3 regions of the Pseudoalteromonas sp. SW0106-04 genome follow, and region 3 is predicted to be linked to each of the others. Evidence: predicted binding sites of a transcription regulator. Region 3 holds the regulator's gene; each other region holds the start of a gene.
What was found. The regulator sigma-54, encoded in region 3, starts transcription at its own class of promoters, with help from an activator protein. The targets are predictions, from matches to a motif close to GTTGGCACGNNNNTNGNNT.
Positions count from the first base shown of each region.

Region 1: a site for sigma-54 is predicted at 1,487-1,505, ahead of W04_RS10195 (flagellar assembly protein T N-terminal domain-containing protein). Genes of this name have one in related genera too.
Region 2: a site for sigma-54 is predicted at 4,304-4,322, ahead of flgJ (flagellar assembly peptidoglycan hydrolase FlgJ). Genes of this name have one in related genera too.

Region 1 is NZ_BCAI01000007.1:181,361-191,941, forward strand. Features, by position in the region: gene W04_RS10190 (glutathione peroxidase) at 1-132, opposite strand, end outside; gene W04_RS10195 (flagellar assembly protein T N-terminal domain-containing protein) at 282-1,451, opposite strand; gene W04_RS10200 (LPP20 family lipoprotein) at 1,579-2,034, shown strand; gene W04_RS10205 (transglutaminase-like cysteine peptidase) at 2,343-2,978, shown strand; gene W04_RS10210 (LapD/MoxY N-terminal periplasmic domain-containing protein) at 2,975-4,924, shown strand; gene W04_RS10215 (response regulator transcription factor) at 4,930-5,517, opposite strand; gene W04_RS19180 (hypothetical protein) at 5,520-5,651, opposite strand; gene W04_RS10220 (HlyD family type I secretion periplasmic adaptor subunit) at 5,648-6,943, opposite strand; gene W04_RS10225 (type I secretion system permease/ATPase) at 6,940-9,072, opposite strand; gene W04_RS10230 (TolC family outer membrane protein) at 9,096-10,581, opposite strand, start outside.
Region 2 is NZ_BCAI01000011.1:10,464-21,044, forward strand. Features, by position in the region: gene flgE (flagellar hook protein FlgE) at 1-724, shown strand, start outside; gene W04_RS12885 (flagellar basal body rod protein FlgF) at 856-1,599, shown strand; gene flgG (flagellar basal-body rod protein FlgG) at 1,621-2,409, shown strand; gene flgH (flagellar basal body L-ring protein FlgH) at 2,424-3,104, shown strand; gene W04_RS12900 (flagellar basal body P-ring protein FlgI) at 3,116-4,207, shown strand; gene flgJ (flagellar assembly peptidoglycan hydrolase FlgJ) at 4,358-5,293, shown strand; gene flgK (flagellar hook-associated protein FlgK) at 5,297-7,306, shown strand; gene flgL (flagellar hook-associated protein FlgL) at 7,312-8,559, shown strand; gene W04_RS12920 (flagellin) at 8,839-9,810, shown strand; gene W04_RS12925 (flagellin) at 10,200-10,581, shown strand, end outside.
Region 3 is NZ_BCAI01000002.1:303,198-313,778, forward strand. Features, by position in the region: gene W04_RS04055 (KpsF/GutQ family sugar-phosphate isomerase) at 1-624, shown strand, start outside; gene kdsC (3-deoxy-manno-octulosonate-8-phosphatase KdsC) at 624-1,175, shown strand; gene lptC (LPS export ABC transporter periplasmic protein LptC) at 1,172-1,726, shown strand; gene lptA (lipopolysaccharide transport periplasmic protein LptA) at 1,716-2,240, shown strand; gene lptB (LPS export ABC transporter ATP-binding protein) at 2,240-2,965, shown strand; gene W04_RS04080 (RNA polymerase factor sigma-54) at 2,990-4,486, shown strand; gene hpf (ribosome hibernation promoting factor) at 4,512-4,799, shown strand; gene ptsN (PTS IIA-like nitrogen regulatory protein PtsN) at 4,801-5,247, shown strand; gene rapZ (RNase adapter RapZ) at 5,314-6,159, shown strand; gene W04_RS04100 (HPr family phosphocarrier protein) at 6,159-6,431, shown strand; gene mgtE (magnesium transporter) at 6,548-7,906, shown strand; gene W04_RS18680 (YqaE/Pmp3 family membrane protein) at 7,903-8,061, opposite strand; gene W04_RS04110 (BON domain-containing protein) at 8,143-8,706, opposite strand; gene W04_RS04115 (VOC family protein) at 8,931-9,347, opposite strand; gene pmbA (metalloprotease PmbA) at 9,481-10,581, opposite strand, start outside.

The DNA.
Region 1 (10,581 bases), on a different contig from region 3:
CAATGAGAAAACCACGACCGTCTTACCTGAAAAGATATCGTCTGAGGTAAGTTGTTGCCATTGCTCGCCTTTACGCACTGCAAATGTCACCTGAGGAATTCGTTGGCCTTCGCTGTTGTTTAATGTTGTCATACTGATAATCTCCTTTCGATGTGTTGGGTACAGTGTGACAAAAGCGAATTGATTTGTATATCAGTAAGAATTGATGACTTTGATTGTTAAAATCGAACGCTGAACGTATCTTGATTTTAAATGTTACGTAGGGGAGTGCTGAACCAAAGCTATTGGCTCAGCAACACTAAATCATTCAGTTGAATATTCGCCAGTGGCCGTTTACCAATATTAGTGGCAACGGCACTGTGTTGGTAAAGCTGATTCACTTCTACACGGTGTAAGGTAGTTACCTGACGTGGCAAACGTTTGCCTGCATAGGTGGTGAGGTTGCTGCTATGCGCCAAAGTGAGTTGCTGACCCATCACTAAGCCGTTGGCTTTACCTAAGTTGACAACTACTTGGTCACCATCAATATGCTGAATTAATCCACGGGTGGGTAGGCAGCGCAGCTCATTGTTAAGGTCAAACATCACTTTCTCACTGAGCGCAGTAATTGCTCGTCCGTATTGGCTTTGCCAAAAAGTGCCACTGTTTACATCGATACGAGCGGTTTTTTCAAATTGCCAAGGCCCTTGAGTTTGATAGGCTTTTTGCCATATTTTTTCAAAGCTCAAGGCATCGAATAACGCAAACTCTACATTAAAATAGCGGTTATAGCTTTCGTCCTGCCAAAATGCATAATCATTATTTAATTGCTTGCCAGTGGAAATATCGGTGATTTGCGAAAGTAACACGTACTGACTGTTACTTTTGTCGCGAATATATTCCAGTACATTTTCATCATACTGAAATTGCTGTGTAAAGAAGGGGCTAACATCCACCGCTTCTTTAAAATAAGGAATAGGCAGCATTGCTAGTTGCGTTTGGCTCATAATTGCGTAGAGCTGCTTAGTAAAAGCTGGGGCCACGTCAAATATTTGACCATAACGAGCTTGCTGTGGATTATCCAATGCCGTGCGTGTGAGAGCAAAGTGGCTAACAAAGTCTTGTTCAGGGCATTGCTGTGGGTTATCTAACACTTCAATTTGCATGGTGACACTGATCATGCCATCACTTTGTTGCTCTTCGAGCAGCTGCATTTGTTGTACTTGACCATGTGCTTGCAAAGAAAGGTGATCTTGAGTGAGCACGCCGTTAGTCAAGGTCTGCACACTGGATAGCTCCAGCCCTGAATATAATAACGCCTGTTTTATGGCGTCGCTGACCGCGTTGGCGCGTGCTGTTTCAGTATCTCCATCCTCTAAAGTCGCAACCCCTGTGGTTTGCAACCATTGGGCGCTGACACTCGGGCTTATTAGTGCAATCATCAGTGCGCACATAGATGCCAAATATCGCATAGTTATCCCACCTAAAAATGTTCTTACAACAAAGACAGCAAAGAACATACCAACTCCCCTGTAATAGTGGCATTTATCGTGCATACTACTGAGCATAGGTTTAGAGACAATCAGTGTGGAGCAAAACATGCTACGAATGATGATACTGCTGATAAGCACATGGAGCATGCTCGGTTGCAGCAGCGTGTTTGATAAGCACGTTGAATACACCATAGAGCAGCCCGACAATTATCCGATTTTACGTGCGATTGGTTATGCACCTATCGCCCCACAGCCCGGTGAAAGCGCCCAGCAAAAATCGCTGATGGCGATGAAAGCTTCAAAGATAGAAGCTTACCGGGAGTTGGCGGAGCAGGTTTATGGCCAGCAAATGCAAGGGCAAACCACCGTTGCCAATGCCATTGCCGGAGATGATGTACTGCAAGCGCGGGTTCAAGGGGTGATCCGAGGGGCTCGAGTTAAACGCAGTTATGTTGTTGGCGACAGTTATGCGACTGAATTAGAACTGGATATGAAGCTAGTACACGATCTTTACATTACTCAGAGTAAACCTCGCAAGGTAAAAAAGGTCACTTACTACTGAGGTGCTTGCTGATATACAACACTGCCCCAAGTGTACGCCTGTGCGCTTGGGTTTTATCTTTTCTTGCCTTTATACACCTGCATTTTTGCTTTAATTTTTAATATCAAACTTATTCTAAGCGCCTCTTTATACTGCATTTACGGCTAACATCGGGTGCTGCAGAACTGAAAATCACTGCTATGCTTTAATAAATCAAACCCATTGCGTCCTAAGCGGTGCGCAGAAACTATGTAGGCTTTTAGGACGTAGTGAGCAGTGCGAAAATTATAAATAAAATACGGTGGCTGGGGCTAGGTTTAGTGTTAGCCATGACCTTGCTCATGAGTGCCATTCACGCTGGCGCAACTATGGACAGCGACTTGTTTCAAACGCTTATGCGCAATCAATACGGTACTCAACGTTTACTGGTGGCGCAGCGCTGGCAGCAATTACTAGCTAGCTTGAGTGCGCAGCCCGAAACCCGCAAAGTGCAACTGGTCAATCAGTTTTTTGCCACGCAAGTGCGCTACCGCACCGACCAACTTCTCTACAAACAACAAGATTATTGGGCAACGCCATTAGAAACCTTAGGGCAGGGGCTGGGCGATTGTGAAGACTACGCCATAGCGAAATACGCGTCATTGAGGATGCTAGGCATCGCTGATAATAAGCTAAGGCTTATCTATGTTAAAGCGCAAATAGGTGGCCCTCGCAGCCAAGAGTTTCAAGCGCATATGGTGTTGGGTTATTACCCGACACCCAGTAGCCAACCCATCATTCTCGACTCGCTGACAAGTGCTATTTTGCCAGCAGAGAAGCGCACTGATTTATATCCGGTTTTCAGCTTTAACAGTGAAGGTCTGTGGACTGCAACGTCAACCCACAGTGTGGCCGACCCTCGGGCGAGATTATCTCGCTGGCATTCGGTTTTAAAGAAAATGGAACAGCAAGGAGTTAGGTGGTGATAAAGCAAGCATCTACGGCGTCCAATGGGGCGCACCGTATATCTCTGGTGGTACAACTGTGGCTGGTGATTGTGGTTATTGCTTTGAGTGGGTTGATCAGCAGCGTACTCATTAGCGGATACAATGTTAAATCTAGCTTCACCGAAGAGCTTTATTTGAAAAACGCCGATAATGCCACAACCTTAGCGCTTGCGCTCAGTCAGATGAATAAAGACCCAGTGACCGTTGAGCTTTTCGTCTCAGCAGCCTTTGATACCGGCCACTATCAGCAGATTAAATTAGTCGATACACAGGGTGAAGTTGTGGTTGAGCGTTCGCTTACACAGCACGAACATGCCTCAGTACCTAGTTGGTTTGCACAGATGTTTGCTTTTGAGGTCGACGCCGGCGTTGCACAAATAAGCAATGGTTGGCAACAATACGGCACCTTGTATATTCAGAGTCAGCAAAGATATGCACTAGAAGCTTTATGGGACAATGTGCTCAATTTAGCCAGTGGTTTTGCCATTGTTGCGTTATTGAGCTGTATTGCTGCTTCACTCATTTTACGTTGGGTACTGAAGCCTTTAGAGCGAGTAGTCGCTCAAGCCCAAGGGTTCTCGAGAAAGCAATTTAAGCAGCTTGCAGTTCCCAATACGGCCGAATTAGCTGAGGTGACAGAGGCGATGAATCATCTGGCCGAGCGCTTTGGTGGCATTCTGCGCGAAGGGAACGAGCGTATTGCCCGCGCACAATACCTAGCCCAGCACGATACAACAACAGGGCTGGCCAATGGTCGGTACTTCCTGTCGCGTATGGAGCAAGAGTTAAAGCAAGTTAGTCATGATCAGCAAGTGTTGATACTAATGCGTTTGGCAAACTATGAGCAACTGCGGGGGAGCTTAAACCCGGAACAGTTTTATAGGTTGGAGAAAGAGCTGGCGCAGTTACTGATTAGGTATGCAGAAACTCAGCAAGATAACCTCCATGACTGGCAGCTTGGGCGCATTAGTCATTGTGACTTTGCTCTTCGACTCAATGAGGTCATGGCCGCAGAGGATAGCTCAAGGATGCTGACGCAATGCTGCAGTGAATTTGGCGATACCTATAATGGGCTGATAGAGCTGAGGCACAGTATTACCTATATTGAACAAAAGCAAAGCGGTGAAGAGGCTTTGCAGCAAGGTCAACGGTTGTTGGCAATGGCGACCGCTTCCGGCGTAGATATGTACGCCGATGCTGCAACCGAGCACCACCAAGTAGCGGCGGCGACTGGACAATCTTTAACGCAAGCGCTTGAAAAAGAGCAGTTTGAATTAAAGCTCACAGACGTGCTGAGTTTTGACGATAGCTGCGTACAAAGTGAAGTCGGTTTATATTTGAAAGTGGGTAACAAGGTCCATTCGCGACGCTACTATCAACGCCTGCTCAGTGAACAACAATTGGATGCGCAGCTGGACTGGAAAACGGTGAAAACATTTTTCAATGAGAAGTTATGGCTGCATTACGCTCAGCCTCTTGCTATCAAACTCAGTGAAGTAACTCTAGAAGATGAAATCGCTTATACCAGTATTCTTGCATTAATATCGAGTGAGCGGCAGCTAGCATCGCGCCTAACCTTGGAGTTTTCTGAGTCATGTTTAATCAACATGGCTGAACAAGTGAAAGAGTTCTGCCGAGAGGCAAAATTAGTGGGTTGCCAATTAGGTTTAACAGATGCAGGTCAAGCACTGAACCAAGTTGATGGCTTAGAGCAGTTGGGGTTAGACATTATAAAGCTTGATAACACCTTGGTGCACAACATCAGTAATGATGAGGCAACTCAGCAGTTGGTGAGGCATATTTGTGCGCAAGTGCGCCCTTTGGGAATGATGGTCGTGGTGGAGGAGCTGGCTCAAGACATTGCTGTTGAATTACTCAAAGAGTTGGGGGTCAGTGCCCGTATTCAAATTCAGCAAGGGCATTAATGCCCTTACCCAGCGCCGTTGACATGCAACGCTAATTGCAGTCGGTCTTTGACTTGTAGCTTGGCAAATGTCGAGCTTAAATGCTGCTTTACGGTGCGCTCAGAAATATAGAGTCGTGCCGCGATAGCCTTGTTGGTTTGTCCTTGAGCCACGAGCTTGGCGACCTCACATTCACGCTCGCTCAGCTTACTCAAATCCGCAGAAGCAGATGAACAGGCCTTATCGGCGATGGAAAGTGCACCAATAAGATTGCTTAGCAAGCAGCCAGGAAGCCACAGAGCATTGTTTTCAATCGCGTCACGCGCCTGCTTAAGTACAGCCGTAGTGGCGAACAGTTCTACATAGCCGCGCGCACCTAAGCTAAACCCTTGTTGTAATTCACTGACACAGGGATTTCGAGTCATCAAAATAATTGCGATATGACGAGCATGTAATTGGCCAATGATCTGTTGCCAATCGGGCATGCCAGTGAGTACCCAAGCAATACGCGCATCGGGTATTTGCTCGGGCAGTGCATAAAGCACTTCCATTGGCCCACCTAGGCGCTGCCAATGGCTAGATATGAGCCCTTGTTCGGTTATAAACAGATCCATGGCTAACGCTCCGTCATCGCCTGAGAAGTAGCTTTAAGAATGGGCTTTAATAAATAGTCTAATACCATTTTTTGCCCGGTGATAATATCCACTTGGGTTGTCATTCCTGGAATAATCGTGAGTTGCTCGCTCATGAGCCGCGCGATGTTTTTAATTGCACTAAGTAATAGGTGTTATCGCGCTCATCGGTGACGGTATCGGCACTGATATGAGTGACTTGGGCTTCCAACCCGCCATAAATAGTAAAGTCATAGGCTGTGAGTTTGATCATCGCCGGTTGCCCTGGGCGTAAAAAGGCAATGTCTTGTGGCGCGACTTTGGCTTCCACAAGTAGTTGATCATCAAGGGGGATGATCTCCACCAAGTCACTGCCAGGTTGTAACACCGCGCCCACAGTATTGACCAACAGGCGTTGCACAGTGCCACGAACTGGCGAGCGAATATCTGTTTGTGTAACCTTATCAGCAAGCCCCGTTTGTGTTTCCCGCAAGGCATCGAGGCGCAGCATCGAGTCGGAGAGTTGGTCGCGCCAGCGGTTCACCATGGTCAGTTCGACCTCATCAATTTTACTTTGCGCTTCTTCAATCGCCGCCTGAGTTCGCTTCAATGCTGCTTGGGCGCGCTTTATCTCACCTTGTAAGTCCACAGCCTGTCGCTCTAAGCGGATTATGTCGACTTCAGAGACGGCCCCAGATTGCAGTAATGGTCGTGTTACCCTCAGTTCTCGTTGGCTTAGTGCTAGGCTGGCGCGGTACTGCTCAATGGCTGCGGCTGTTTCATTATAGTCTTGGCGTCGCTGTTCTAATTGCCGTTGGTGAATACGAATTTGCTGGGTCAATTCCTGCTTATTACTGCGATATTGGGCTTGTTCATACTTAATCGCATTAGGCGCTTGCTGCTTTAGTTCATCGCTAAATACCAATTCAGTATTTGCGGTGAGCGCTTGTAAGCGAGCCACTTCTGCGCTTAACCCTAAATATTGGGCGCGGCTTTCACGCAGGCTGGAGACAAACCGAGTCGGGTCGACTTTGACGAGGAGGTCCCCTTGTTCAACAACTTGCCCCTCCTTGACGAGAATTTGCTCGACCATGCCTCCGTCATAAGATTGCACAACTTGCAGTTTTTGTGAGGGGATCACTCGTCCTTCGCCGCGTGTCACTTCATCTAGTTGTGCGTAGGCGGCCCACACTAGCAGCAGTATAACCGCCACGGCGATAGCATAAAGAAGGCCGCGCGCCGCCAGTGGTTGCTGCTGCATTTGCTGCCAATGCGCATCAGCCACCCAGTCTTGCTGATTGGGAGGCATGAAGAAACCATTAAACAGACGATTGAGTAACCCCTTTTTGGCGCTGCGTTGAATGCCTCGGCCTAAGCGCTCAAAACTCGCTTGCTCAATACTGGATGGCGGGTGTTCTTGCTCTTTCATGATGCGCGTTTCACCGATTTTTTCGTCAAGTGAGAGGTGATCGTCGCTTTATCTCCATCGGCGATGATTTGACCCTTATCCATGACTATCACTCTATCAACGAGTTCCAACAGGGCTGAACGATGGGTAACAAGTACGAGCGTTTTGCTGGAGCAGTAGTGTTTTAGGGTATGGATTAACCGTTGCTCACTGCTGTGATCTAGGGCGGCACTGGGCTCGTCCAATAGCAACACCGGAGGGTCATTGATAAGGGCCCGAGCCAGAGCAACGGCTTGGCGTTGTCCGCCAGAGAGCAACTTTCCTTGTTCGCCAACTTGCAAATCAAGGCCGTCAGGATGGGCGTTGATAAGCTCCATCAGACCAGCTTTCTCTGCAGCTGCTATTATTTGTTCATCTTCGGCATGCCACGCACCAAGCGTGATGTTGTCTCTTAACGTACCGTACATTAAGCTCACGTCTTGGGGAACGTATCCTATATTGTGGCGTAGCTCAGCCGGGTCGAGTTGGCCGATATCAATGTCATCAACTAATATATGGCCTGCATTAGGGCTATATAACCCTATAAGAAGCTTCTCAATGGTGCTTTTGCCAGAGCCATTTTTACCGACCAGGGCCACATGCTCACCGACATTAATTTGCAGTGACACGTTGCGTATAATAGGCACTGCGTTTTCATCATAGCTAAAATTAACTTGATCTAACTTGAGGTGGCCGTTAAGGACTGGGTGAGATACCCAGTGTTTGCCCTCTGGTCGCTCTACTGGTTTGTCCATTATCTCATTAAGCGAATCCATAGCCGTAGCAGCGTGATGATATTGTGCCATCACAGCGGCTGTTTGCGAGATTGGGGCCATGGCGCGAGAAGACAACAGATACGCGGCAATCAATCCGCCTTGCGTTAATTCGCCGTCAATCACCAAGTACACGCCAACAATGATAAGGCCAATGCCGACTCCTTGCTGCATCCAGGTAGACAGATTAGTAATTGAGGCACTGAGCAAACGGCTTTGGGCATTTATACGCGCCAAGTACAGTGTCGCTCGCTCCCACGCTGATTGCACTTTACATTCTCCATGAAAGGCTTTGATATCATCGAGGTTGTTTAAGCTCTCAACCAGCACGGAATTGCGCATGGCACTGACTTTCATGGTGTTGTCACTTAGCTGCTCAAGACGATTGTGACTGGCAAGGGCGTACAGCAAAATGACTGTAGCGCCAATGATCAGTGGCACAATTAACTCTAAGCCAATCAGTGCGATAATTAATACGTAAATTAATACAAAGGGTAAATCGACTAATGCCACTAAGGTCATAGAGCTAAAGAACCCACGGATAGACTCAAAAGCGTGAAGGTTTGCGGCAAATGAACCTGAAGACTGGGGCTTATTCTTCAGTTGCATGCCGAGTACACGCTCCATAATGGTGGCTGAGACTTTTACATCGATACGGCTCGCGGCTAATTCAAGAAAATAACTGCGCATCAAACGCAACACCAAGTCGGCACTGAGCGCCAACATAGCGCCAATACCTAAAACCCATAAGGTATGTACGGCTTGGTTTGGAACAACGCGGTCGTATACGTTCATCACAAACAGCGGCATGGTCACTGAAAACAAGCCTATGAATAGTGCGGCAATAATCACATCGCGATACAGCGAGCGACATTCTTTGATGATCGGCCAAAACCACCCGGTGCGGCTATTTTTATTAGTCAGAGGCGCGCGGGCATCGTAGGCAAATTCAGGCTGAAGGTAGATAACCGCGCCACTGTAGGTTTTTTCAAACTCCCCGATACTTTGTTGTACTGGCGTATCTGCAAGTTCAGGGTAAATCACAGATACTTGCTCGTTGTGCTTATCGAAGCTTAGCAGCACACAGGCTTGATTGTTTGCCATTAACACAATAGCGGGCAGTAAAGCGGTATTAACCGCATCAAGGTCTCGATGTACGAGCTTCGACTTAAAGCCAGCCCGTTTGGCAGCGCGTGACAGCACAGAAGGAGTGAGCTTATCGTCAACAAGAGGAAGGCCAGCGATAAGCGCCTCGCCAGAGAAGGGGCGATTATGATAATTGCATATTATTGCTAAGCAATCCGCTAAGGCACCGCCGTGAGCATGATCCATTTTCATAAAACGCCATTTTTGGTAGGTGGTTAGCTGTTGATTTTGGCTTCAATTCGCCTATTGAGCGCATTGGCACGCACTGAAATTTCTTTCTGGATAGGCTGTTCAATACCAAAGCCCATGGCCGTGACCCGCTGTGCAGAAATACCGAAGTTATTGATAAGAATCTCGGTAACAGCAAAAGCGCGGCGCTCTGACAGCCGTTTGTTATACTGAGGTTCGCCATCAAGTGACGCGTGGCCGTGGATTTCAACGGTTTTATCTGGGTGCTGCTTTAAGAATGTCGCGAGGCGTTCAATCTCAGCGTAGTATTGCGGCATCACCACGTCAGAATCGAAGGCAAAGGGAATACCTATTTCCACCGAGCGCGTGTCCGCTGTATATTTAGTGCAGCCTTGGGCGTCGACCTCGGTTGCAAATGGTGTGGCTGGACACTGGTCTTTATCATTGGCAATGCCATCACTGTCGTCATCAGCATTCATAACGGTGGCGTTACTGCTTAGACCTGCAGCCGGTAATGTGGTGTCTATTTTTATACTTTTATAGGCGTTGTTGCGCTTATTTTTCTCAGCAAGAAAAGACTTGCGAGACATTTGGCTGGCAACGTCGACTTTGGGGCAAAGGTGCTCGCTATCTGCTGTAAGCGGCGACTCAGTTAACTCACTCAAAGTAGGGTATTGCTCATTGGTAATACTTAAAGCTTCGAGTAACCCGCCCATCTCTGCTAGCATCGCCAATACATTATTCATTCGCTCATACTCGGCATTTATATAGGCTCGGCTGGATTGAAACGCCTCATTTTCAGCATCAAGCACGTCCAGCAAAGTACGCTCGCCGATATCAAACTGATCCTTATAAGCCAGCTTGACCTTCTCTGAGGCGGCCTGGTGCTGCGCTAAGGCCGGTAGCTTACGCTCTAAAATGCGTACATTATTGTAGGCGATTTGCACGCCTTGGCGTATCTCTAAACAGGCTAAATCGCGTTGTTGCTTAGCAACATTGACTTGTTCGTATGCTTGCTCGAGATTGGCACTATCAAGGCCACCATTGAACAGGTTGTAGCTTACATCAATGCCAATTCGGCCCTCGGAGCGGGTCGTGTTAAAACCCAGCTCATCTCTGTCTTGCATGCCATAGCGAGCGGATAAGTTCACATTGGGGTGAAATCCGGACTTTTGGCTTTGTGCAAAGGCTTGCTCTGCGCTGATACCATAGAGCGTGGCATAAAAGCGCGGAGAGTTTTCATATGCTAGCGCTAACGCTTTGTTGATAGAAAACGGAATCTGGTCATCACTGATCCCCGCCTCGTTGAGATTGCTAGGGGGCAGCTCGCCGACAATCCGTAGATAGCGGGCATTGACATCGTGCAAGTTGGCAAGCTCGGTCATAACGTTAGACTCGGCCAGCGATAAACGTCCGGTGATTTGCTCTAGATCGGCTGCTCTGGCTACGCCTGCGTCGACGCTTTGCTCAATCTGTTGAAACACCATTTGGTGTTGTTCAAGGTTTTGCTCT
Region 2 (10,581 bases), on a different contig from region 3:
GGGTGAGCCCCACGTGCTGCAGTTTTTCTTTGTAAAAACGGCTTCCAACGAATGGGATGTGCGCGCCACCGTCGATGGCACTGAAGTGGATAACGCGGGTAACGCAGGTGCAGGCCCCATCACCCAGTTTACTTTTGATGCAGCGGGTTTACCATTGCAAACAGATGGCACGCCCAATACCGGCGCGACGTTTAACCCAATGACGTTATCGGGTGCTAACCTTAGCGCCAGCGGTATTTTGACCAACGGCGCCCAGTTTAATGATATTAACTTAAATTGGCGTGATGAAGCTGCGACGGGTAACAAGCTCCCAACCCAATTCTCTAGCCGCTTCGAGGTGAAGGCGTTGGAACAAGATGGTTCGACCGTGGGCCGCTTATCTAATATTGAAATCGGTAGTGATGGTAAGTTAGTTGCCTCATATAGTAATGGCGACTCTACCTTCTTAGGTCAGGTTGCGATGGTCCGTTTCCCTAACTCTCAGGGCTTGCAGCAGGTAGGTAATACCAGCTGGAAAGAGAGCTTAGACTCTGGTGAGCCCATCGCCGGTGAGCCAGGAACCGGGACCTTGGGCACGATTAATTCCGAAGCGTTGGAGCAATCGAATACCAACCTTACTAATGAACTAGTTGATTTAATCAGTGCACAACGAAACTTCCAGGCTAACTCTCGGGCGTTAGAGGTGAACTCAACGCTGCAACAGAATATCCTGCAGATCCGATAAGAAAAATTCTACTAGGCCACCTTTGGGTGGCCTTTTTTTCATCTCTCTAATCTCTCCTTTTTAATAACTCCCTTTTTTCTGGTATCAATCTTGCTTTAGTCAATATAACGACGATTTTAAGGAGCAAGCCAATGGACAAGATGCTGTACATTGCCACCTCAGGAGCTAAGCAAAGCCTATTGGGGATGGGGGTTAAAAGTAACAACCTTGCCAATGCTAACACCACAGGCTTTAAAGCCGATATCGCTCAGGCACGCTCGATGCAGGCCTTTGGTGAAGGGCTGCCGACACGCGTTTTTGCTCTACAAGAACGCGCAGGGACCAACACCACAGCCGGCGGTATTTCTGAAACCGGTCGCGACTTAGACATTGCTATGAGTGAGCACGGTTGGCTGACGGTATTAGATGATGCTGGTAACGAGGCCTATACCAAAGCTGGTTCATTGAAAATGACCCAAGAGGGGATGCTACTCGATAGAGATGGCCGTCAAGTTGTTGGCGAAGGGGGGCCTGTTATCCTGCCTGTTCCGATTGAGAAAATAAGTTTCAGCAAAGACGGCACCATTCAAGTTCGCCCTCAAGGCGCACCGGCCAACTTTCTTGAAGAAGTGGACAGATTGCAAATTGTTGAGGCCACAGGGCATCAGGTGGAAAAGGGCAACGACGGTCTGTTTCGACCCGTAAATGGCCAACAACTTGATGTTTCTGAAAATGTATCAATCATGTCAGGGGCTCTCGAGATGTCGAATGTCAATCCTGTACATGAGATGGTCGATATGATCAGCCATCAACGTCAGTTTGAATTACAAGTCAAGCTAATGAAAACCGCCGAAGAAAATGACCAGCGTGCTGAGTCATTGCTACGGATTATGTAACATTAGCGAGGAGTCACTACTATGAACCCAGCATTGTGGATCAGTAAAACCGGGCTTGACGCCCAACAGACCGATATTTCGGTTATTTCCAACAACTTGGCCAACGCCAGCACGGTCGGTTACAAGAAGAGCCGCGCCGTGTTTGAAGATTTGTTGTATCAAAATATCAACCAACCTGGCGGGCGCTCTTCACAAGATACAGAGATGCCTTCGGGGTTGATGCTTGGCGCCGGTGCCAAGGTGGTTGCTAACCAGAAGAATTTCTCCCAGGGCAATATGCTAAGCACGGAGAACTCCCTCGACTGGATGGTTCAAGGACAAGGCTTTTTTGAGGTGTTGCTCCCTGATGGCAATATTGCTTACAGCCGTAATGGTCAATTCACGACCGACGAAGACGGTCGTATCGTCACCAGTGGTGCTGGTTTTCCGGTGCAACCAGAAATGAACGTGCCCGATGACGCGCAGTCTATTACTGTGTCGCAAGACGGAGAGGTTTCGGTGCGCGTAGCCGGGCAGGCGGACAATGTGGTGATTGGTCAGTTGGTGATCAGTGACTTTATTAATCCATCAGGGCTTGAACCTATGGGCCAAAACCTTTACACCGAAACCGCTGTCAGTGGCGCTCCGGTGCAAGGTAACCCGGGAGTAGACGGCTTGGGTATTATTGTTCAAGGAGCATTGGAAACCTCGAACGTCAATGTGACCGAAGAGCTGGTCAACTTAATTGAGACACAGCGTGTTTATGAGATGAACTCTAAAGTGATTTCATCTGTAGACCAGATGCTCAGCTATATTAATCAGCAGCTATAAGTGGGGGCATTATGATTAGGCCAATTGCACTATCAATTACTTTTGTACTTGCTACAGGGTGTGTTTCTACACAAAACTCCCATGTTGTCGAAAACGACCCTTACTATGCGCCGATGTATCCGCAGGAAGCAACACAAAACATGACCCAAAGTGGCGGCCTTTTCAATCCCGTATTGGCGAACGATTTGTATGCCGATAAGAAAGCGTTGCGTACTGGAGATATCATTACTGTGGTACTGCGTGAGTCAACGCAAGCATCAAAAACGGCAAAAACGGAAACTGACAGGGAGACCGAGCTGGGGTTAGAGCCGGTTATTGGTTTAGGCGGCAATCCGGTCAATATCGGTGGAGATAGCATTCAAATGGGTGTGAACTCAGATGCTTCGTTCACCGGCGACGCTAAATCTAATCAATCCAATAGTTTGTCAGGCAATATTTCCGTGAATGTGATGCGTGTGCTGCCCAATGGTAACCTGGTGATTCGTGGCGAAAAATGGTTAACGCTCAATACTGGGCAGGAGTTTATTCGCTTAGAAGGCATTGTTCGCCCAGCTGATGTGAGCTCCGAAAACACTGTAGAAAGTAGCCGTATCGCTAATGCGCGTATTCAATATTCTGGCAAAGGCGAGCTGCAAGAAACGCAAAGTGCCGGTTGGCTATCACGGTTCTTTATGAGCACTTTGTTCCCATTCTAAGGAGTCCAGTCATGAAATGGTTAAACCTTATCGTGTTCTGCATGGCGTTGACTAGCTGGCAAAGTTTTGCCGAGCGTGTCAAAGATGTGGCCATGGTTGAGGGCGTACGTAGTAACCAATTAGTGGGTTATGGTCTAGTTGTGGGTCTGCCTGGCACGGGAGAGAAAAGCCGCTTTACCGAACAAAGCTTTAAAGCGATGTTGAATAACTTTGGCATTACTTTGCCGGCCAACCTTAAGCCAAAGATAAATAATGTTGCAGCGGTTGCCGTTCATGCGGATATGCCGGCGTTTATCAAACCCGGCCAGAGTATGGATGTCACTGTCTCTTCAGTAGGCAGTGCCGAGAGCCTACGCGGTGGTACCTTATTGCAAACCTTTTTGAAAGGTGTCGATGGTAATATTTATGCTATTGCTCAAGGTAGTTTAGTTGTCAGTGGATTAGGCGCGCAAGGGCTTGATGGCTCACGTGTGGTGGTCAATACGCCAACTGTGGGGCGAATTCCTAATGGCGGCATTGTCGAGCGCGCGATCCCAAGCCCCTTTACCCAAGGGGATTACATTACCTTTAACCTTAATCGCCCTGACTTTACTACCGCGAAGCGCTTGTCCGATACCATTAATAATCTCGTCGGGCCGAATACCGCAATGGCAATGGACGCGGCGTCAGTGCGCGTAACTGCCCCACGTGATGTTTCGCAACGAGTCGCTTATTTATCGACGCTGGAAAACCTTGAATTCACTCCTGCCGATAATGCTGCGAAAATCATTGTCAACTCCCGTACCGGTACCATAGTGATTGGCAAAAATGTCAAGTTACAGCCAGCGGCTATTACCCATGGCGGGCTCACGGTGACCATCGCCGAAAATGCAGAAGTGTCGCAGCCTAATGCATTGGCCGAGGGTGAGACGGTGGTTACCAATCAAAGTATTATTGATGTGCGTGAAGACGACTCGCGTGCCTTTGTTTTTGACCCCGGGGTGAGTTTAGACGACCTTGTGCGCGCGATTAATGAAGTGGGCGCCGCACCTGGAGATTTAATGGCCATCCTTGAGGCGTTAAAAGAGGCTGGTGCTATTAATGGTCAGTTGGTGGTCATTTAAATCTGATACTGCAACAGCAAACCCCAAGTGCCCAAAGCCTTGGGGTTTGCTGTTTTTATAGCCATCTAAGTTCTTGTTAATCAGAACTATAAAGTCAGTGGTACGTTTTTTGCTTTAGTTTATTCATCTAGTCATAACTTTGTCAGTCTTATGGATGCTAACCAACTGCAAACGCAAAGCGTCTTCGATCTCAATAGCTTAGATAAGCTTCGTCAAGATGCGTTAAAACAGCCTGCCGGCAGCGACGGCGAGCGCGCGGCCCTAAAGCAAGCAGCGCAGCAGTTTGAGTCTATCTTTACGCAAATGCTGCTCAAAAGCATGCGCAAAGCCAATGAAGCCTTCGAAGACGAAGACAGTCCGTTTAATGCCAGCAGCGTTAAATACTTCCAAGACATGCATGATCAGCAGCTTTCCAGTGAGTTATCGGCGAATGGCTCACTGGGCTTGGCCGATTTGATTGTGCAACAGTTATCCCCACAAAAAGACAGCTATATGCCTGCGTCAGCTTTGCGTGATGCGCGGTTAAACAACGCGCAAGTGAAAACCCAAGAACAACACACTGAGGCATCTCCTATCACTCACAAAGCCGATTTCGCCAATGCCAAGGAGTTTGTCGAAGGGGTGTGGGACGTTGCCCGTGAAGCGGCTGGTAAAATCGGTGTGCACCCCGGTGTTATGGTTGCTCAAGCAGCATTGGAAACTGGTTGGGGCAAGCACATTATTAAAACTGCGAGCGGCGAAAGTTCGAACAATTTATTTAATATCAAAGCGCACCGTGACTGGCAGGGGGAAGCGACTGTTAAACCAACATTAGAGTATGAAGGAGGAGTTGCGGTTCAGCGTAAAGAACCGTTCCGAGTGTATGACTCTATTAAACAAAGTTTCGATGATTTTGTCTCATTTTTAAAAACTAATCCCCGTTACCAGCAGGCTTTAGATGTGGCCGATAAGCCTCATCAGTTTATCGACGCTATACAACAAGCTGGCTACGCCACCGATCCACAGTATGCAGAGAAAATTAAACGTGTGTTAGGGCAAAGCGAATTACGCGCCCTAGCCGGTGATCTGCTAAGGCAAGGAGAGTAGATCATGTCATTTAACCTACTAAACATTGCCAGTTCAGGCATTCGTGCCAATACTGAGCTGCTTAATACTACCAGTAAAAATATTGCCAATATTAATACCGAAGGCTACGTGCGCGAGCGTACAGAGCATGGCACCACCTTCGACAATCAGGTTGGCCGTGGGCAAACCTATCGTTTGCTCAATGAGTTTGCACAACAGCAACTCAATAGAGATACCTCTAATCGCTCCTTCTTTGAGCGCTTTATGGAGGAAGCACAGCGTATTGATAGCCAGTTCTCTGAGGAGTCCAATAGCCTGTCTACGCAAATCAATGGCATGTTTAATAATTTGCAAGAGGCGCTGAATCAGCCCTCTAACAATGTTACCCGCTCGTTGTTCTTCACCAACGCGGAAAACTTTGTTAATCAGATGGATAGGTTGTCAGGGATTGTGTCGCAACAAAAGAGTGTGGTGAATGATCAGCTTGGGATCCTTGCTGATGAAGCCAATGGCTTAATTGAGAAAATTAGTGAGCTGAACAACCAAATTACCGCTGTTCATGGCAAGAAAGATCAAGCTGATGCCAGCTCGGTCTATAACGAGCGCGACAAAGCGATTAAAGATCTTTCAGAGCTAATGAACCTAGAAACACTTGACGGACCTCATGGTGAAAAATTGGTGTTCATGTCCACAGGTGAAGCCTTGGTTATGGAAAATGGTAGCTTTAACTTGTTCTCGTTAAATGGCGACCCAGATCCGAACCTTAAGGAACTTCGCCTTGATGTGACCTCCGGGCAAGCCAATAGCTTAGAGATTGATACCAACAGCTTAAAAGGCGAGATTGGTGGCCTGCTGGCTTATCGAGATGAGGTACTTACACCGGCGCAAAATCAGCTAGGACAAATGGGCTTATCATTAGCCGACGCCTTCAATCAGCAAAACCGCTTGGGGATGGACGCCATCGGTGAAATAGGCGGTGATCTGTTCACTTTGCCCACCGTCAACGGCTTACCATTTGCCGCTAATGCGGGGTCGGGCAATTTGCAGGCTGGTTTAGAGCAGGGAATGGGCAAAGAGATTCCGGCAACGGATTTCCGTGTTACCTTTACTTCGCCAACAACCGTAGAGATAGTGCCCCTTAATAATAAAGGTGAGCCTATCGGTACGCCGTCGACGGCCAACGTAACGGCTGGAGTGATAGACTCAACCACAGTAACAAGTGGCGAGTCTTATGGCTTAGATATTGATGTGACTGGTGCGCCAGCGGCGGGAGATAGCTTTGATATCAAGTTAAATGCCTTTGCAGCCAGTAATGTTGGGTTGGCAACTACGCGGCCAGAAAAGCTGGCATTAGCGTCGCCAATTCGCACCGAAACAGCGTTAAATAACGTCAGTGAAGCGGCAATTTCTCCCGGTTCGGTGACTGATATTGCCAACTCAACCGGCATCACTGTGGGCCCGCCGCCAAGCTTAACGAACGGGCCAATCAGCTTGCAAAAAACAGGTAATCCTAACGAGTACACGATTACCGATGGCAATGGCACAACGACTTTTACCATTACACCGCCTGCTGAAAATATGCTCGCTCAAGCAGGAGCACCGTACGCAAACTATGGCTTTGACTTTAATATTGAAGGCAACCCGGCTGCAGGTGATACGTTTAGCCTCGAGTTTAACACCGGGGGTTTTGACGATAACCGTAATGGCCTGGCACTCGCTGGGTTACAAAGCGAAGAGTTAGTGCGAGAAAATGTGCTCAGCAGTGGCAGCGCCGATAATCTCAAAACATTCAACCAAGCATTCGCAGGTATAGTGACTGATATAGGGATTGTAACTAGCCAAGCACAAACCAGTCATGCGGCTTTCTCTGCGTTGGAGGAGCAATCGAACGCTTGGTATGAGTCGATGTCAGGTGTCAATTTAGATGAGGAAGCGGCTAATTTACTGCGCTTTCAACAAAGTTATGCGGCATCAGCGCGAGTGCTTTCTACAGCACAAACGGTGTTTGATAGCCTGCTTAGCTCCGCGAGGTAAATAATATGCGTTTATCCAATAATCAAATTTATCAAAAAGGCTTAACCAGTATTTTAGAAAACCAGGTTAAGGTTGCCAAAGCACAAGAGCAGATCAATACGCAAAAGCGCGTGTTAACTGCATCCGACGATCCATCTGCGACAACGCGAGCCATGCTATATGGTGATGCTATTGCCAGTAACGAGCAATACACCAAGAACCTTAATTTGCTCAACAGTCGTTTAGAGACAGAAGACAGTGTCCTTAAAAACATTAAAGACTCTATTCAACGTGCTAATACGCTTACCGTACAGGCTGGTAATGGTGCATTAACAGAGCAAGACCGTAAAGGTTTAGCGGAAGAGTTAAAAGCCATCCAGGCTAACTTGCTTGATTTGATGAATGCCAAGTCTGAAGACGGTAAGTTTATCTTTTCTGGCTATCAAGATAACAACCAGAGTTACCAGTTTAATAGTGCAAGTGGGCGTTACGAGTATGGTGGCGACCAAGGCCAACATAAAGTCACGGTTGCCGAAGGGGTGAGTATTAAATCATCAGACAACGGTTTCGATGTTTTTGAAAAAGTACCCACGCGTTTAAATGTTGATAGCAATACAGCTACGCCCGGCGGCGGTGTGACTTCGGCAACAGTGTATGTGAACGAACAAAACGCTTTTGACCAATTTCATAAACAAAATTACAACTCAGACCCAGCCGCTGGCGCAACCGCCAACACGATGACGGTGGATATCACGGCCGGTCCTCCCGATAGCTATCAAATACTGCAAGACGGGGCGCCATTAACGCCTGCGGTTACTGGGACCTACACTCCCGGCGAGCCGATTAAGTTTGCCGGTATGGAAATTGATATTCAAGGCGCAGCTCCTGGACAGGCGACCTTCGATTTGGCCCCGCCGGGGCGAGACAACGTGCTTAATACCCTTGAGGATTTGATTAATGGGATCACCACACCTGGATTAGGTATTGAGGATTACCAACAAGTTTTGGCCGATGGTTTGGTGCAGTTAAGTAGTGCACAAAACCAGGTATCACTTACCCAAGCAGGTTTAGGTGGACGCCTTAATACGGCTGAACGTATTGAGTTTTCCAACGCCGATGTTGATATTAATAACAAAGAAGCAAAAGCTGATCTTGTTGAAGTGGATATGGCTGAAGCGGTGACCGAGTTAACTCGTCATGAGACTGCGCTGCAGGCTTCGCAGGCCACTTTTAACCGCTTGTCGAACTTATCCTTATTTGACTATATCGGTTAGTTGAGGTTGCTATTTGTGGTTGGGGCCGTAAGGCCCTTTTTTATTATTTGTTCCTATAACTATTTGCTCTTCTCCTGCCTCAAAGTTACCAACTTATAAGTAAAGTCATTAATTTTTATATTTAAATTCATAGTGTTGAAAAAAAGTATAAAAAAATACTAAAGGAAAAAAGTGCTCGCCCGATAACCTAAGTAACTTAGCAAAACGTCAAAAAACAAGCTTTCGCTTAGTAATTGACAGTTTGAGAGTAAATTCAAAGTTTACTGTGGGAGAAATGACATGGCACTTTATGTAAATACTAACGTAAGTTCACTGAACGCCCAGCGTCAGTTAATGAATTCAGGTAACGAGTTAGACACCTCGTTCAAGCGTTTATCATCAGGTTTTCGTATCAACAGCGCGGCTGACGATGCGGCAGGTCTACAAATTAGTAACCGTTTAGGTTCACAAATCATGGGTCTGAACCAAGGTAACCGTAACGCCAATGATGGTATCTCTTTAGCACAAACCGCTGAAGGGGCGATGGACGAAGTAACCAGTATGTTCCAACGTGTTCGTACCCTAGCGCAGCAAGCAGCAAACGGCTCCAACACTGATGAAGACCGTTTAGCACTGCAAGAAGAAATTCGCGCGTTAATGAGTGAGGTTAACCGTGTTGCAGAAGACACCACATTTGGTGGTACAAACCTTCTTGACGGAACGTATGAGGCAAGCTTCCAAGTAGGTGCTGATGCGGTACAAACCATTGGCTTCAGTATGAAAAATGTGGGCGGCACGGCGGCAGCCAACTCGCTAACAGCAAATGGTGGTTTTACATTATCGGGTATCGCAGGGATCGCTTCAGCCGTAACTGGCGAAGTGTTGTCAGCTAACCTTGAGGGTTTAAGTGAGGCAACAACAGGTGTTTCAGGCGCAGGTGAAACCTTCGCTGCTAACTTCACAGAAACAGGTATTAGTGTTTCTAGCCAGGCGAACGCACAAGTTGTTATGGCGGGTATGGATTCATTGATTGCGGTAGTTGATAAGAAACGAGCTGAGCTCGGTGCAGTACAGAACCGTTTTCAATCAACGATTCGTAACCAAGCGAACATCTCTGAAAACTTGAATGCGGCGAAGTCACGTATCAAAGATGCAGACTTTGCTCAAGAGACCGCTAACCTAACTAAGAACCAGATCTTGCAACAGGCAAGCCAGACCATTCTTAGTCAGGCAAACCAGCGTCCACAGGCAGCATTAAGTCTTCTTGGATAAGTAAAATGAAAAGCGCCCTTGCTGATGGGGTATTAGCAAGGGCGCGAAGTTGGATTTTAAAGCGGAAGCTAATTGCTAAAAAAATCCCAAAGTTGGGCAGGGTGCTACATCCCACCCAACTTCATTCAGTATAAGCAGCTATTATGCCAAAAAGTATAACAATTTTTTGGCAGTCGATTTCACTCTCAAACACAAGGGCCGTAACGGCCCTTTTTTCATATTGGCCCACTTATTGCTCATTTACTCTTATACGCGGCTAGCGCGGGTTTTTAACGGCAAATAATTGCCAAGCCCCCTCTGAAAGCGGCGTAAAGGATCCGCCTTAGTGTGGAAACAATTCGCCGCAAGCAGCGGTTAATAACCAAATTGAGAGTGAAAGAGAGGCTATTATGGCTTTATATGTAAATACCAACGTCAGTGCGCTTAATGCACAGCGTCAGTTAATGAACTCTGGTAATGAGTTAGATACCTCGTTTAAGCGCTTGTCTTCAGGCTTGCGTATTAACAGTGCAGCCGATGATGCGGCAGGTTTACAGATCTCTGACCGTCTGCAGTCACAAATCCTCGGTTTAAACCAAGGTAACCGAAATGCCAATGACGGCATCTCCTTAGCACAAACCGCTGAAGGTGCGATGGATGAGGTGACATCCATGTTCCAGCGTATTCGAGTTCTGGCGCAGCAGGCTGCGAACGGTTCAAATACCGATGAAGACCGTTTGGCGCTGCAAGAGGAGATACGTCAACTTTCTTCTGAAGTTAACCGAGTCGCAT
Region 3 (10,581 bases):
GGCGCGCCCATGATTGCCATGACCGGCAATCCTCAATCAAGTATGGCGACCTTAGCTGATGCCCATATATGTATTAAAGTATCGCAAGAAGCCTGCCCACTGGGTTTAGCCCCCACCGCAAGCACTACCGCAACCTTGGCAATGGGCGATGCCCTCGCTGTTGCTTTATTAGAAGCCAAAGGCTTTACCGCCGATGACTTTGCCCTCTCCCACCCCGGCGGGAGCTTAGGTAAACGTTTATTACTGACCTTGAATGATGTTATGCATAGCGGCGATGACGTGCCACGTAGCCACCAATCACAAAGCATTAAAGAAGCCTTGTTAGAAATCTCAAGCAAAGGCTTAGGAATGACCGCTGTTGTCGATGATAATGAGCGACTGGTAGGGCTATTTACCGATGGCGATTTACGCCGTGTATTGGAGCAGCGAGTGGATATTCACAACACCGCGCTGATTGAGGTAATGACTCCAAACTGCACCACAGCCGATGCTCATATGCTGGCGGCGGAAGCACTGAAAATTATGGAGCAAAAGCGCATTAATGGACTCATCGTGACCGATCACGAGCAACGTCCCATTGGCGCGCTGAACACGCAAGACTTATTGCGCGCGGGGGTGATTTAGTGTTGTTTTCAGAGTTATACCAAGCCATAGACGAAGGCGCGTGGCAACGTGCACAGCGCACTCGATTGTTAATTTGCGATATTGATGGCGTGTTTTCAGATGGCCGTATTTACTTAGGCAATCAAGGCGAGGAATTAAAGGCCTTTAATACCAAAGACGGGTTCGGCATTAAAGCGTTGCTCAATGCGGGTGTTGAAGTTGCTGTTATCACCGGGCGACAATCACAGATAGTACAAACGCGAATGCAAAGCTTGGGTGTCCCCCACATTTATCAAGGTAAAGAGAATAAGCTCGAAGCCTATGCACAGTTAAAACGCACATTAAACCTAAGCGATGAGCAAATAGCCTACATTGGTGATGATGGCCCTGATTTACCGGTGATGGAGCAAGTCGGGTTCGCCGTAGCGGTTAACGACGCTCACCCATTGGTTAAGCGAATAGCCCATTACAGTACCTTGCTACCAGGGGGTTTTGGTGCTGTGCGTGAGCTCACAGATTTGCTGATGCTGGCCCAAGGACATAGCCTGGGAACACAGGGAAGTAGCACATGAACGCAGCGAGAGCGCTCATATCACTGCTATTTATCGTCGCGATGGCGTGGCTTTGGTACCCTTATTTTATGAAGTCGACAGATGATGGTGTCGCTCAGCAAGACCATATTGCCACACCCGACTATATCGCAACTGGGCTAAGTCAGACTAGTTATAACGATCAGGGTAAGTTAAGCCACACCGTTTATGCTGAGGAAATGGAGCTGTATCAAGAACTCGGGTTTACGCATTTCACCAAGCCGGTATTTACCTTATATGGTGAAACAGAAAATTGGCAGGTAAACGCCGATGAAGCAACTTTATACAACAACAACATTTTGATCTTGGAAAATAACGTCACCGCCACCAACTTAAAAGAAGGGGCGATGATTGAGAAGGTCAGCGCTGAGGCCATTCAAGTTGATATAGATAGCCAGCGCATGGAGTCCGAGCAGGCTGTAGTATTAAGTGGCCCGAATATGAAGATCACCGGGCAAGGCTTGAAAGCAGACCTCAATACAGAGATAGTTGAATTAACAGAACATACGCGAACAATATATTATGACCAATAAAATCAGTGCATTAATTACATCCATCGCAATTGGCTTGTGCTCTGCTAGCGCTACTGCTGAGCAAATTACCGCCAAGGAAGTGTTAATTGATGCCGACAAACAACAAGCACTGATCAAAGAAAATATCACTATTTTTGATAAGAACGTGCATATTGTTCACGGCAAACGGGAAATAAAAGCTGACCGCCTTGAGGCTCACCGTCGTCCAGAATTGGGTGATAACAAGCAATTGCTCGTAGCCACCGGCTCACCAGCTGTGTACACCGAAGTGATGGAAGATGGCACTGAGATTTCTGCACAGGCGCTGGAAATTCGTTATGACGTCGCCTCTGAGACCCTTAAAATTCAAGGTGATGCTAAGATTGCCATGGCCGACCAGCATATCGTTGCCGAAACCATAAGCTATGATATTGCCAAACAGCTGATCACCGCCGAAAAGGATGAAAACTCCAGCACACGAGTGCGCACAACATTAACACCACAAAGTGACGATACGCCGGAGAAAGAGCAATAATGGCGACTCTTAAAGCACAAAAATTAGCAAAAAGCTATAAAGGCCGGGAGGTCGTCAAAAGTGTGGGCTTAGAAGTACAAGCAGGTAGTATCGTCGGCTTGCTCGGCCCTAATGGAGCCGGTAAGACAACTACTTTTTACATGATAGTTGGCTTGGTACCCAGTGATAAAGGCACCATCAGTATTGATGATGAGGATATCACCTTGATGCCGATGCACTCTCGTGCGCGCTTAGGTATTGGTTATTTACCGCAAGAATCATCTATTTTTCGAAAGCTGACAGTTTTTCAAAATTTGATGGCCATCCTGGAAACCCGCAAGGGCTTAAGCAAAGCAGAGCGTGAAAGCGAGCTTGAGGGCCTACTTGATGAGTTTAATATACAGCACATTCGAGACTCACAAGGAATGGCGTTATCTGGTGGCGAACGTCGCCGGGTAGAAATAGCGCGAGCATTGGCGGCAAACCCCAAGTTTATCTTGTTGGATGAACCTTTTGCTGGTGTCGACCCTATTTCAGTGTTAGATATAAAGAAAATCATAGAGCATCTGCGCAATCGTGGCATTGGTGTATTAATCACCGACCACAACGTGCGAGAGACCCTAGACGTATGTGAAACCGCATACATTGTTTCCCATGGCGAGCTCATTGCTTCTGGCACTCCAGAGCAAGTTCTTGCCGATCAAACGGTTCGCGACGTCTATTTGGGTGAGCAGTTTAGATTATAACGATTAAAGGATTGTTAGAGATACATGAGGCAATCATTACAGCTGCGCCTAGGCCAGCAATTAACAATGACCCCACAATTGCAGCAAGCGATTCGCCTGTTGCAGCTCAGTACTTTGGATCTCCAACAAGAAATTCAAGAGGCGTTGGACGCCAACCCATTACTTGAAGTTGAAGAAGACAATTACGCCGACAATAACGACAACCAAGAGCAAAAAGAGTCGACGTCCGACAACCAAAATAACGATACCGCCGAGACGGCCAGCGCCAGTAAGGATGAAGTTGAAAGTGCTGATGCCATGAACAACGAGTCCATCAGTGAAGACTTGCCCATGGATGTGTCTTGGGATGAGTATATTAGTGCGGCTCCCGTTGCCTCCTCTGGGCCTATGCCAGAAGATGAGTCTATCTACCAAGGCGAAACCACCGAGTCGTTACACGATTATTTAATGTGGCAGCTGCAATTAACACCTTTTAGTGCCACCGACGAGGCCATCGCCACAGCCATCATTGAAGCCATCAATGACAACGGCATTTTAACAGTCAGTTGTGAAGATCTGCTGGAAAGCTTGAATCATGATGAACAAGACGATGGTATCGAGCTTGATGAAATTGAAGCCGTTCTTAAGCGTATCCAACTCTTTGATCCAGTAGGAATTGGTGCGCGTTCTTTACAAGAGTGCTTGTTGATCCAGCTCAAGCAATTTGACCCACAAACCCCTTGGCTTGAAGAGACCAAAGAGGTAGTTTGTAACTATATTGATTTGCTTGGTAGTCGTGACTATCGCACCTTGATGAAAAAGACTAAGCTTAAAGAAGCGCAGTTAAAAGAGGTGATGACACTGATACACAGTTTAAATCCGACTCCTGCAGCCACGATTGTGCGAGAGCAGTCAGAGTATGTGATTCCAGATGTATCAGTGAAGAAAGTTAAAGGCCGCTGGGTGGTTGAATTAAACCCAGATAGTATGCCTAAGATCCGCGTTAACGATCACTATGCATCAATGTCGCGAAGCTGTAAGTCGCAAAGTGATAGTCAATTTATTCGCTCGCATTTACAAGAAGCGAAATGGTTTATAAAGAGCTTGGAACAACGCAATGATACGCTACTTAAAGTAACTAATTGCATTGTTCAACAACAACAGGCATTCTTTGAACATGGTGAAGAGGCAATGAAGCCAATGGTGCTTAATGACGTTGCCGAAATGGTGGAAATGCATGAGTCAACGATTTCCCGTGTGACCACCCAAAAGTATATGCATACACCACGGGGTATTTTTGAGCTGAAGTACTTTTTCTCCAGCCATGTTACAACCGAAAACGGAGGTGAATGCTCGTCCACAGCGATTCGAGCATTGATCAAAAAGCTAGTAGCTGCGGAGAATCCTGCTAAACCGTTGAGTGATAGCAAGATTGCCGACGTACTAGCCGAGCAAGGAATTAAAGTGGCTCGGCGCACGATTGCTAAATATCGTGAATCGCTAGCCATTCCACCGTCAAATCAGCGTAAAAGTTTGATATAGACGTTAGACAAGAAGGAAAATGCTTATGCAATTAAATCTTACCGGTCGTCACGTAGAAATCACTGACTCTCTTCGCAACTATGTGAATAGCAAATTTGCAAAATTAGAGCGTCACTTTGACCATATAAATAATGTGCATGTCATTCTTGATATTGAAAAACTAACACAAAAAGCAGAAGCTACTCTTCACGTTAACGGTGGTGAACTGTTCGCAACCGCAGAGCACCAGGATATGTATGCGGCGATCGACGGCTTAATTGATAAGCTCGACCGTCAAGTGATTAAACATAAAGAGAAATTATCTCGTCACTAACATGAACCTAGATTCACTCTTTACCAAGGACTGCAGCAAAGCTGCGGTCCTTTTTAATAGCAAAAAAAGAATGCTGGAGTACCTCTCTCAGGTGGCTCATCAGCACAGTCCTCACCTCAGCGAGCAATCGGTACTTGATGCTTTGCTAACCCGCGAAAAGCTGGGCAGTACTGGCATCGGCAAAGGCGTTGCTATTCCACATGGCCGTCTCGATGGTATCGACAGTACGATTGCCATTGTTGTAACCAATCGCGAAGCCATTAACTTTGATGCCATTGATAACCGTCCAGTGGATATCTTTGTCGCACTTTTAGTGCCGGCCAATGAGACTGAACAACACCTGAAGACCTTAGCGACAATTGCTGATAAACTAAAAGACAAACAACTGTGTAAACAACTGCGCTCGGCCAGCAGCGATCAAGAGCTTTATCAATTGATCGCCGACTAATGCGCGCCGTATTGATTCATGGTGTGGTTTAAATGTGCGTCTTGGGGTAAAACAAGGAGTTGTCGGATGGAACTTATCATTGTCAGTGGTCGCTCGGGTTCTGGAAAATCAGTCGCGTTACGGGTGCTCGAAGACCTTGGGTACTATTGCGTAGATAACATCCCAGTTATTTTACTCCCCTCCTTGGTGCGCAGTGTTTCAGCAAATTATGACAAAATTGCCGTCAGTATCGACGTGCGCAATTTGCCCAAAGAACAGCATGAATTTAACGACATTCTCGCTTACCTGCCTGAGTTTGCTAAGCCTTCGCTGTTTTACCTTGATAGTGACGAACAAACGTTGATTAAGCGTTTCTCTGAAACTCGTCGACTACACCCCTTATCCATGCAAAATATGACGTTGGATGTCGCTATTCGTGAAGAGAAGCAGCTTCTTGATGTACTCATCTCCCACGCCGACTTTATTATTGATACAACTGAGCTCAGTGTTCACCAGTTGGCGGAGATGATCCGTGAAAAAGTGCTGGGTAAAAAAGACAAGCAATTACTGATCACTTTTGAGTCTTTTGGGTTTAAACATGGCATTCCAAAAAATGCTGATTATGTGTTTGATGTGCGGTTTCTCCCCAATCCCCATTGGGAACCTGAACTAAAGGCGCTCACAGGGTTAGACCAACCCGTTCAAGATTATCTAGCCAGTCACTCAATCGTGCAAAAGTTCACTTGGCAGATCCAAACTTTTGTTCAAACTTGGTTACCCCACCTAGAGCGTAATAACCGTAGTTATTTAACCATTGCTATTGGCTGCACTGGGGGTCAACACCGCTCAGTGTACCTTGCCCAAACTTTGGGAGAGCGCTTTTTAGATACTTATCCGAACGTGAAAATTCGCCATCGAGAGCAGGAAAAATAGTGATGGTTGAAGGTACTTTTATTATTCAAAACAAGTTAGGCCTACATGCTCGTGCAGCCTCACAATTGGCGCAACTGGCGATGAATTTTGATGCCGAAATAATGTTATATCAAGGTGATAAGAGCGCACAGGCCGACAGTGTCTTGGCTTTACTGCTCCTTGAGAGCGGCAAAGGTAAGGAAGTGCGCGTGCAGTGTGAAGGCCCTGATGCCGACGCCGCGTTGGCAGCTATCGGGGCGCTCATTGCAGAAAAGTTCCACGAACAAGAATAACCCTTAGGCATTTACTTTTGCTATCATTGATTTAGTTAGGTTAAACTAATCAACGGCTTGTAAGCGCTTGCTTGCACGCTATTTCCCACCCCATTTTTTGTATTTAAGGGATGCCTATGCCAGAAGCCTATGAACAAGATTACCCGCTGCAACAACTTCAAGAAGTCACCGAAGCTCTTAATAGCGGCCAGTTTGTTCATGTACGCAGGCTTCTCGCCAAAACTGCGCCCTGTGATACCGCATTATTATTAGAATCATCGCCCCATAAGACACGTTCTAAACTATGGGCGCTCGTCGACCCTGATGTCCAAGGTGATGTACTTGAAGAGCTCTCTGAAGATGTACGCCTGAGCATTATCTCACGCATGGAGCCTGAGCATATCGCCGCAGCGACAGAGGACATGGACGATGATGACTTAGGGGAAGTATTACGAAGCTTACCAGAGCCCGTTTATAAAGACGTTATTGAGGCGATGGATATCCAAGATAGAGACCGTGCAACTACGGCTCTGTCTTACCAGGAGCGCTCAGCTGGGGCGCTGATGAATACCGATACAGTGACTATCCGTCCCGATGTCTCTGTTGATGTGGTGCTGCGCTACTTACGTCTCAAAGGCGAGTTACCTGAAGGCACCGATGAGCTCTACGTAGTCGATAAAAATAACTGCTTTTTAGGCTCAATGCCGTTGAGCTCTTTGCTAACCACCATGCCAGATGCCATTGTGCGCGATATCATGGATGAAGAGTGTGAATCTATTCCAATCACCATGGATGAGTCTGAAGTGGCGCAACTGTTCGAGCGTCACAACTGGATTTCGGCCCCTGTAGTCGACGATCAAGCGCACTTACTTGGACGTATTACCATTGATGATATCGTCGATGTTATCCGAGAAGACGCTGAACACAGTTTACTGAGCTTAGCCGGTCTAGATGATGAAGAAGATACCTTTGCACCTGTATTTAAAAGTACTCAGCGGCGCTCCGTTTGGCTTGGAGTAAATTTATTGACCGCGATGCTGGCCGCATTTGTGGCGAGCTTTTTCGAAACCACCTTGGGTATCTTGCCATTTTTAGCCGTGCTCAATGGTATTGTGCCGTCAATGGGGGGCGTGGCCGGCTCGCAAACGCTGACCTTGGTTATTCGAGGCCTCGCACTTGGCCATATTAACGCCACCAACCAGAAATTTATACTGACCAAAGAGCTGGCCATCGGGGCCTTGAATGGGGTGCTGTGGGCTTTGCTTATCGGTAGCGCCATCGCGCTTTGGAAATGGGACTTAACAATCGGTTTAGTGATCGCCTTTGCGATGTTTATGAATCTCCTCGCTGCGGGTATTGCTGGTGCGGTTATTCCCCTAATTCTGAAGAGAATGAATATCGACCCGGCGCTCGCCGGTAATGTAGTGCTGACCACAGTTACCGACATCGTAGGTATCTTCGCATTCCTTGGAACCGCGACTTGGTTCCTTATTTAACGCCGTCCAATAATGTAGATAGCGTGAATAAGGCCAGGGAAGTAGCCTAGTAGGGTTAGTAAAATATTAAGCCAAAAGTGCATCCCTAAACCCACCTGCAAAAATACACCTAGTGGGGGAATAAGAATTGAGAAAATGATTCTAATAATGTCCATGATTGCTCCGCTAATTAAGCCTGCTTGTAGATAAAGGAAAGCCCAGCAACGCTGGGCCTTCTACCGAGAACTTACAACTAATTATTCAGCCATTACTCGCAGTTCATCGTTTACTTCACGAACATCTTCTGTGTTTTCAGCGATTTTAATCGCAAGGTCACGCTCGGCTTCGCTATCTACGTTGCCTTTAAGCGTAACGACACCTTGGTCGGTATCAACATCAATGTCAGTGCCTGCAACTTCTGAATCAAACAGTAGACGAGTAGTGATTACCGTCGAGATCTTAGCGTCGGTTAAATCGCTGCCAGTATCCCCTGCATCATCATTGTGGCTCATACCTTCTTCGTTGTTCATAACCGTTAGCTGGTTTTCTACATCGTTTACACCATCTAGGCTAACTACCAGCTCTTCGGCCAACTCTTTATCGACCTCGCTGTCTACTTTACCTGTGAGCATAACCTTGCCATTTTTCACATCAGTGTTGATGTCAAAGTTGTTCAGGTTGCCATTCAGTAGCAGCACAGTTTCAGCTTTACCATCAATCCATGCATCTTTACTCTCGTTCTGCCAATCATTTGCTTGGGCAGTGAAGGCAGTAGAACCAAGTACAGCTGCAGCTACGATTGTCTTAGTGAACGTTTTCATAATGTCGTCTCCTTACTATTGCTTGTGACGCTTTAAGTGTTGCGAATCCCTTGCCAACTTTATTTTATAATTAAAATCAATAATATAAGGCGTTTGTTCAGCAAGCATTTAGGTACAACCTTACCTAAGTTACACACCTCAGTGAAAAAATTTCAGAAAAGCGAACAACCAAGACATTTACGTTCATTTAGTGTTTATTTTGCAACTTTTAGCAGCATTTAAGCCTATAGGTCGTTATTTCTCTGTGCTGGAATATCAGATCCGTATTCAACAAACTCCACTTCAAAACCTGCTGGGTCTTTAAAATACACGTTGCGACGATAAGGATTTTCAGGGCCCACTTTATCAACTTCGAAGCCCGCGTCTTGGAGTCGTTGAATGACGCCATCAAGATCTTCTGTGACATAAGCAAAGTGTGCTAAACCAACTTGATGGCCGCTGAGATCACGGTTGTCACCAATGCCATTGTCACTAAAAGCAAGGTAGTGGTAATCATCGCCAAAATGCACCCAAGTACGCGGCTTCCCCGACCATAACCCCTCGCCTTGACTTCGCACCCGCCAATGTGGAAAAGCGGCACGATAAAAGTTGAGGGCTTGGTTGATGTCATTCACGACTAGGTTTACATGCTCTAAATACATAACGTTCTCCCGAAGATGATTTATTATTTCAGGGACTAAGGTATTTCCTCAACTTAAGTTGAGGTAAAGCACTTTTTAGAATTTATTTAAAAAAGCCTAGAGAGGGGCTCTAGGCTTTATCGTGTTACTTGAGCTACTGCCCCGCAACTTGCATTTGTTCAATTAACACCGAACCGGTTAACACCCCGCCGCGAGGGTCGACATCACCGCCAATGCCAGCAACGCCTTTAAACATCGAGCTAAGGTTGCCAGCAATGGTAATCTCACTGACTGGGTATTGGATCTCACCATTTTCAACCCAAAATCCGGCCGCCCCGCGCGAGTAATCGCCGGTGACAGTATTGACGCCTTGCCCCATCAACTCGGTCACTAGCAGCCCTTTACCCATTTGTTTAAGCAAAGCGTGCAAATCATCATGGGTTTGCTGTACCAACCAGTTATGAATACCGCCGGCGTGGCCTGTGGCGGTCATACCCATTTTGCGAGCGGCATAACTGGCTAATAAATAGGTCTGCAGTTCGCCACCGTGAATAATCTCACGATCTTGCGTTTTAACGCCCTCTGCATCAAAGGGTGAAGAAGCAAAACCTTTGGCTAGATGCGGACGCTCACTGATATTAACAATATCACTGAAAACTTGGGTATTAAGGCTATCGAGCAAGAAGCTCGACTTACGATAAAGTGCACCGCCGCCAATGGCCGACACTAAATGCCCAAACAGGGAATTGGCCACATCGGCACGAAAGATCACCGGCACCTTCATGGTTCCTAGTTTTTGGCTATTAAGCCGAGCAAGCGTTTCTTGCGCCGCTTCCAGGCCGACGTCTTTCGCCGCTTTTAAGCCTGCTTGCTCACGCGATACGGTATAGGCGGCATCGCGCTGCATCTGCTCACCTTGTTGGCCAATAACCATAGTGCTGATGCTATGGCGAGTGCGCGGGTAGCCTGCCAACATACCGTGACTGTTACCGTACACACGCAGCCCTTGGTGGCTACTAAAGCTGGCACCATCAGAGTTGACGATGCGTTCATCAAGGTTCAACGCCGCCTGCTCTGCCTCCTGGCAAATTTCAATGCCCTGCTCTGGGGTCACCTGCCACGGGTGGTACAAGTCTAAATCCGGCGGGCTTTGCTCTAATAACTCAGCATCAGCAAGGCCATTACATGGGTCTTCTGAAGTGTACTTGGCGATTTCAATGGCTTTTTCCACCACCGAACGCAGCGCACTGGGGCT